3 regions of the Pseudodesulfovibrio sediminis genome follow, and region 3 is predicted to be linked to each of the others. Evidence: predicted binding sites of a transcription regulator. Region 3 holds the regulator's gene; each other region holds the start of a gene.

Region 1 (2,244 bases), 1.2 Mb from region 3:
ATAGGCAAGTTCCACGGCTCGGGTCATGAAACGTTCATTCGACATGGTTTGTCCTAGATGAAGTCGCCTTCCATGAAGACATAGTTAACTCTTGCCTCAGCGAGCATCTGTTCGGAGAGTTCGTCCGGGTAGTTTTCGGCGAAATAGATATTCCGCACTTCGCAGTTGATGAGCATCTTGGTGCACAGGATACACGGTTTCGTTGTGCAGTAGATGTCGCATCCCTTGAGGTCGAGGCTGTGGGTGGCGGCCTGGATGATGACATTCTGCTCGGCGTGCAGTCCACGGCACAGCTCGTGGCGTTCTCCGGAAGGAATACCGAGTTTGTCGCGGATGCAGCCCACCTCTTCGCAGTGGGCAACATTTGAGGGCACGCCGTTATAGCCTGTTGCCAGGATACGTTTGCCGCCAACGGCGATGGCGCCGACGGCGCGTCGGGTACATGTGGAGCGCTGGGCCACCAGGTGGGCGATGCGCATGAAATATTCGGGCCAGGGCAGTCTGCTTTGCATGGGAGTTCCTTACGCGTTCCAAGGGTAAGATGAATAGTCCCGCTTATCACTTCTCCGTGTGAAAGGAAACGGCTGATATGCGCTATTCGTTGCCGAACTCAGTGGGCTCGACGTGTGTGTTCGCTCCGACCGGAGCGAAGAGTCTAGAAGCTTCAGCCACCACCGAAACAATCGCTGCCCATATTCTGCATGGAGGGGAGGCCGGAAGCACCGCCGTCGACCTTTGCAGCGCATGCGCTGATGCATTTTTCGGTCTTGTCCGATCCACACTTCGGACAGGCTGCTTGCTGATCCTGGCCGAGTAGCAGCTCTTCAAAATCGTTCTTGCATTCCTGACAGACGTATTCGAAAATCGGCATAGATAGATCCTTTGTGTTTGCGTGTCCCTATCGATAAATTAAATGAGCTGTGCAAGGGGATGTTGTCAAGTCGGCGCGCTTGCACTTTGCACAAAATGTGTGCATTTATGTGAAGCAGAGTGCACAAAATATGTGCATTTTTTGCGCTTTGTGACTTTTTGTTTAAGTAAATTGGTGTGTTATGATTTGGCACAGCAAATGCTTTATGCAGTAGCAAGAAGAAACACACTCATCTTCCTCTTTGCATGAAACATTTTACCCCCACCCCGCTTGAGGAGCTTTATTATGAACAAAAAGAATATCACCATTACCGTTTCAGCCGCAGTCCTGGTTCTTGCCATGGCCGCACTTGCAGTTGCTGGACCAGGGTATGGTCACAAAGCCGGACAGCGCATGGGCTCCAATCTCTATTCGCAATTGACCCCTGAAAAACAGGCTGCTGTCGACGGTATCTATAAAAAATATTCTCCCAAATTCACTGAGTTGCGGAGCCAGATGCTGACCAAGCGCGCAACCCTGCAGGCTATGGTCAACGGCGGCCAGGCGGACGAAAAGAAAATAGGCAAACTGATCACTGCTATTTCCTCCCTGCATGAGCAGATGCTCGACACGCGTAACGCCATGGCTGATGAGCTTGAGGCGGAAACCGGCCTTGTCGGTTTTGGGCGCGGTGGAAACTACCCCGGCCCTGGCATGGGCTTTCAGGGTCGCGGACAGGGCGGCTTTGGCGTGGATTGCCCCGGATTCGGTCAGGGATTCCAGGGCCGTGGTCAGAATTGTTTTGGTGGCGACTGCCCCGGCTACGGCATGGGACGCATGTAAGTAACACTTTCCGATAACCCCGGAAAACAGGACTCTGCGGGACGTGTGACCCTGGTGGTGACTCGTCCCGTAATGCTGCAATCCAGCGGGGAAGCGCTGGAAAAACCGTTCTGAGAAATCGGAAAACAACCAAACATCGCCCCTTGAGGAGAAACTGGATGTTGCGAAAAATAACGTCACTGACCGCTCTCATTTCATTCCTCGTCACCATCGTCACCAGCGTGGTGCTTTATATAGTCCCGGAAGGCCGCGTGGCCAACTGGGCAGATTGGCAATTGTTCGGCCTGACCAAAGGACAGTGGGGTGATACCCATCTGACTGTCGGCACACTTTTCTTTATCGCGTTGCTACTGCATGTCTTTCTGAATCTGAAGCCGCTCATGGCCTACATGAAGAACAAGGCCCGCGAATTGGTCGTCATGACCGTTCCCATGATTATCAGCATCCTCTTGACCGTAGCCGTTTTCGCCGGAACCCTGCTGGGGCTGTCCCCCATGCAGGATCTCCTCGATCTGGGCACGGAGATCAAGGCCGACGCTACCGAGATGTAC
Region 2 (2,244 bases), 1.8 Mb from region 3:
GACTTTTCTCACTCAGGAAGAACAGGACGCCATCGTCGCATGTGTTCAGGAGGCGGAAAGCCGGACCTCCGGCGAGATCGTGCCCATGATCGCATCCTCGAGTTACGAATACCCCCGCGCCAGCATGGTGGGCGGTATGCTCTTCGGCCTGGTCACTGCCATTGGCGGCAGCATGCTGCTGGAACGTGAGGACATGTGGGTGTTCATCCCCCTGTTCCTTGGCTGTTACTTCCTCTTCTCCTATCTGTTTGAGGCGATCCCGGTGCTGAAACGGCCGTTCATCTCCAAGCATGAGATGCGCGAAGAGGTGGAAGAGGCCGCGTTCACGGCCTTTTATCAACACGGCCTGCATCACACCCGGGACTTGACCGGTATCCTTATCTATATCTCGGTTTATGAGCGCAGCGTACAGGTGCTGGCCGACAAGGGCATCAACGACAAGGTCGACCCCAAGGTGTGGGAAGAGGTCGTTGCCATGGTCACGGCAGGCATCAAGGCGGGAAAACCGGCTGATGCCATCTGCCAGGGGGTAACCCGGTGCGCCGAGCTGGTGGTTGAGCATTTTCCGATCAAGCATGATGACACCGATGAGTTGCCCAACCTGATTATCAACGGGGAATAACATCCCTGATTTCACGCAAGGGTAACCCTTTCTCCATACTTCCGTAACGTGGGTGTGGTCTCCTATGCTCAAGGAGATCCCCCATGGTACCCACAATCATTGTCAGCGTACTGCTCGTGCTACTTCTGGCAGGGCTCACCCTGGTCAGGGTCATTTTCGTTCGATCCTCCCCCAATGCCGATATGATCGCCCAGGCCCATGCCGCTTTCTCTTACGCGGGTAAGGCGTGCCATGGCGCTCAGGGGGATCAGGTAGATGACCACCCGGCTGTCACGCTCCACTGCATTTGATATTACCCCGCATGCTGGTTCATGTGTGGTTTTGAACCGGGATGGAGTACGCATTTCGTGAACCCTTTGCTGTTCACATGGTCCGGGTGCTGCTTTTTTTGCGGTGTTTGTGATCTGTAACAATATTGTTATGCTTGCTCGCTGATATTAAGACAATATTGTGCAATGTGTGTTTCAAACACAGAACACCGCCCTCTCTCATCAAGTAATACGTGGGTTTACCTCTTGGCACCGTTATTGCTTTAATACCGCACTTTATCTGGTCAATTTATACCAAAATTGTGATTTGCCTTTGGGCCGGGAACTTGAAGACATTACAAGGATGAACCGCACGGGGCGGTTGTCTTTGCGTGCAAGCTTGTGATTGACCGTTCATAACCATAGGAGGGTTCGAATGATTCAGAGCGGCGACACCGCCTTCATTCTTGTTTGTGCGGCCCTGGTACTGCTCATGACACCGGGGCTGGCCCTGTTTTACGGGGGCATGGTACGTAGCAAGAACGTGCTCGGTACCATCATGCAGTCCATTATCATGATTTCGCTCGTCAGCCTCGAGTGGATTTACATAGGCTATTCCATGAGCTTCGGTCCTGACGTGGCCGGCGTCATCGGAGATATGTCGCATTTCGCCCTCAGTGGCGTCACAGCCGCGCCAAGCGACACATATGCCACCACCATCCCGCATATCGTGTTCATGATCTATCAGTGCATGTTCGCGGTCATCACCCCGGCGTTGATCACCGGCGCGTTTGCAGAGCGTGTGCGGTTCGCTCCGTTTTGCGCCTTCAGCGTCCTGTGGGCCGTTTTCGTCTACAACCCTGTCTGCCACTGGGTCTGGGGCGGCGGGTTCCTGGGCGACATGGGCGTGCTCGATTTTGCAGGCGGGCTGGTTGTCCACCTGACCTGCGGTGTGGCCGCCTTGGTGGCCTGTATCGCTATCGGCCCTCGCAAGGGGTTTCGCAAACGCCAATTCATTCCTCACAACCTCCCCATGACACTCATCGGGACCGGCCTGCTCTGGTTCGGCTGGTTCGGGTTTAACGGCGGCAGCGCCTTGGCAGCCGATGAAATCGCGGCCACCGCATTCGTAGCAACCCATATCGCCGGCATGACCGGGATGCTCACATGGACCGTGGTCGAATGGTACCACGCAGGCAAGCCCACCACCCTGGGGGCGGCTTCAGGTGCCATCGCCGGTCTGGCCACAATCACCCCTGCCGCCGGATTCGTCGGTCCCAACTCAGCTGTGGCCATCGGTCTGCTGGGCGGGCTTATCTGCTATCTCGCGGTCATGGCAAAAAACCGTTTTGGGTATGACGACTCACTCGATGT
Region 3 (2,244 bases):
AATGTGCGAGAAACATTAAATATTTGCGATAGGGCATACCTTGTCTATGAAGGCTCAGTCATCTTGGAAGGCTCTCCGGACGAAATCGTTCAATCAAGTCGTGCCCGTCAAATATATCTGGGCGAAGATTTCAGCTTGTAATCATCTCTCCACACAAGTTTTACGTATTGTCGATTTACACAATGGTGAATCGTTGGTACACTTTTTTCATGTCAGATTTTGTATCGTATATCGTTAATGCTGACAGTAGTTTATAAGAATATTCTTGCTTCTGTCAGTTGATTGTGGCATAGTAAATCTACATAAATGAAGATTTGTATCAAAAAATAAATTGCATACAGCTCAAGGCATAAATAATGGGATTGGAACTCAGACAACAGCTTAAGCTCTCTCAGCAACTGGTTATGACACCGCAGTTGCAGCAGGCTATCAAGCTGTTGCAGCTTTCGCGATTGGAATTGCTCGAAACAGTGCAGCAGGAACTCATGGAGAATCCTTTTCTCGATGAGAGCGAAACCGAGGCTGATGTTTCTGATTCCTCAGAGGCGATGACAGAATCTCAGGCCGAAGAAGAGCTGGTTCGCAATGCGGATTGGGAGAATTATCTAGGCGAATTCTCCAGCACCTCCAAGCAGTCTGCAGCCCGTGACGCGGAAATGCCGGAAGAGGGTATGTCTTTTGAGGCCAGATTGGCTTCCAAGCCGTCTCTTGAAGGGCATCTCAACTGGCAGATGCGTCTCTCGAATTTTTCCGAACACGAATTGGCTATCGGTGAGATCATCCTTGGTAACGTTGATACCAATGGCTATCTTCAGGCCTCAATGGAAGAGATTCAATCCATGGTGCAAGCCACCGAAGAGGAGATTGAATACGTTCTTTCACGCATCCAACGCCTTGATCCCATAGGCATTGGCGCACGCACTCCGCAGGAGTGTCTGCTCGTTCAGATGGAGGTCCTTGGGTACACGGACCCCATTCTTGTCTCGTTGGTCACAGATCATCTGGAAGACCTTGAGAAGAATCGATACAAGCCCCTTGCCCGCAAGTTCAAGATCTCCATGGATGAGCTCAAGAGTTATCTTGACCTCATGCAGACCCTTGATCCCATGCCGGGAACCAATTTTTCCAGTACCGAGCCCCATTATGTCAGCCCGGATGTGTTTGTTTACAAGTATGGTGAGGAGTTCGTCATCATCTTGAACGAGGACGGCATGCCGCGGTTGCAGATGAACACCTTCTACATGGATTCCATGCAGGGTGCAGCGGGCAAGGAAAAAGAGTATTTTCAGGAAAAGATGCGATCTGCCGCATGGTTGATGAAAAGTCTGTACCAGCGGCAGAGAACATTGTATAAAGTAGTTGAGAGCATTGTCCGCTTCCAGCGAGCCTTTTTCGAGGAGGGTGTGACAAAGCTCAAACCCCTGATCCTCAAGGAGGTAGCTGAGGATATTGAGATGCATGAATCCACGGTGAGCCGTATTACTACTAGTAAGTATGTCTCAACTCCGTATGGGATTTTTGAGTTAAAGTTCTTCTTTAATTCTGCCCTGGAACTGGATGATGGTTCGCAGGTGGGTTCAGAAAGCGTCAAGGCGCTTATCAAGCAAATGATAGCAGAAGAAGACACGAAGAAACCGCTCAGTGACGAAAAGATTGGGGATGAACTCAAGGAAAAGCTTGAGGTAAACATCGCCAGGCGCACAGTCGCCAAATATCGTTCGGCAATGGGTATTCCTTCTTCTTCGAAACGCAAGCAGTACTTCTAAACCAGTACGGTTTGCCGCACTCTAAACCAGGAGGCAGCGTATGAACATCAGCTTCACTTTCAAGAACTTTGAGCCGTCTGATCATCTCAAGGGTTACGCAGAAAAGCGTTTTGAAAAGGTCGCCAAATACGTTTCTGATTCGGAAGCCGATCTCCAGGTCAATTTGCTGGTCGAAAAGTTTCGCCATATGGCGGATGTAATTCTGAATTCGGATGGCATTCACATATCGGCCTATGAGGCCTCTGAGGACATGTATGCGACTATTGACATGGTTCTCGACAAGCTGGAAGCCCAACTCAGAAAGATGCGCGAAAAGCAGAAGAGCCGTATCAGGAAAGCGCGTGCAAACAAGATGGGGCAGATGAGTGTCTTGTCCTTCCAGGACCTCGTTCCGGAAGCTGTGCCTACCATCGTCGGTACGGATGAGTATGTGCCCAAGCCCATGTCCGTTGACGAAGCAGCCATGCAACTTGATGTA

Evidence for each region. Region 3 encodes sigma-54, which starts transcription at its own class of promoters, with help from an activator protein. Its sites were predicted from a motif close to CTGGCACGGNNNNTGCTT; they were not measured.
Region 1: SRBAKS_RS14705 (Spy/CpxP family protein refolding chaperone) is a predicted target of sigma-54. The motif match lies at 1,058-1,075, and genes of this name have one in related genera.
Region 2: SRBAKS_RS11050 (ammonium transporter) is a predicted target of sigma-54. The motif match lies at 1,138-1,155, and genes of this name have one in related genera.

Annotation. Positions count from the first base shown of each region.
Region 1 is NZ_AP024485.1:3,097,582-3,099,825, forward strand. Features, by position in the region: gene ribD (bifunctional diaminohydroxyphosphoribosylaminopyrimidine deaminase/5-amino-6-(5-phosphoribosylamino)uracil reductase RibD) at 1-45, opposite strand, end outside; gene SRBAKS_RS14695 (deoxycytidylate deaminase) at 54-512, opposite strand; gene SRBAKS_RS14700 (FmdB family zinc ribbon protein) at 665-871, opposite strand; gene SRBAKS_RS14705 (Spy/CpxP family protein refolding chaperone) at 1,157-1,693, shown strand; gene SRBAKS_RS14710 (DUF4405 domain-containing protein) at 1,852-2,244, shown strand, end outside.
Region 2 is NZ_AP024485.1:2,301,675-2,303,918, reverse strand. Features, by position in the region: gene SRBAKS_RS11060 (TPM domain-containing protein) at 1-622, shown strand, start outside; gene SRBAKS_RS11055 (hypothetical protein) at 706-912, shown strand; gene SRBAKS_RS11050 (ammonium transporter) at 1,307-2,244, shown strand, end outside.
Region 3 is NZ_AP024485.1:510,892-513,135, reverse strand. Features, by position in the region: gene lptB (LPS export ABC transporter ATP-binding protein) at 1-141, shown strand, start outside; gene rpoN (RNA polymerase factor sigma-54) at 357-1,766, shown strand; gene hpf (ribosome hibernation-promoting factor, HPF/YfiA family) at 1,807-2,244, shown strand, end outside.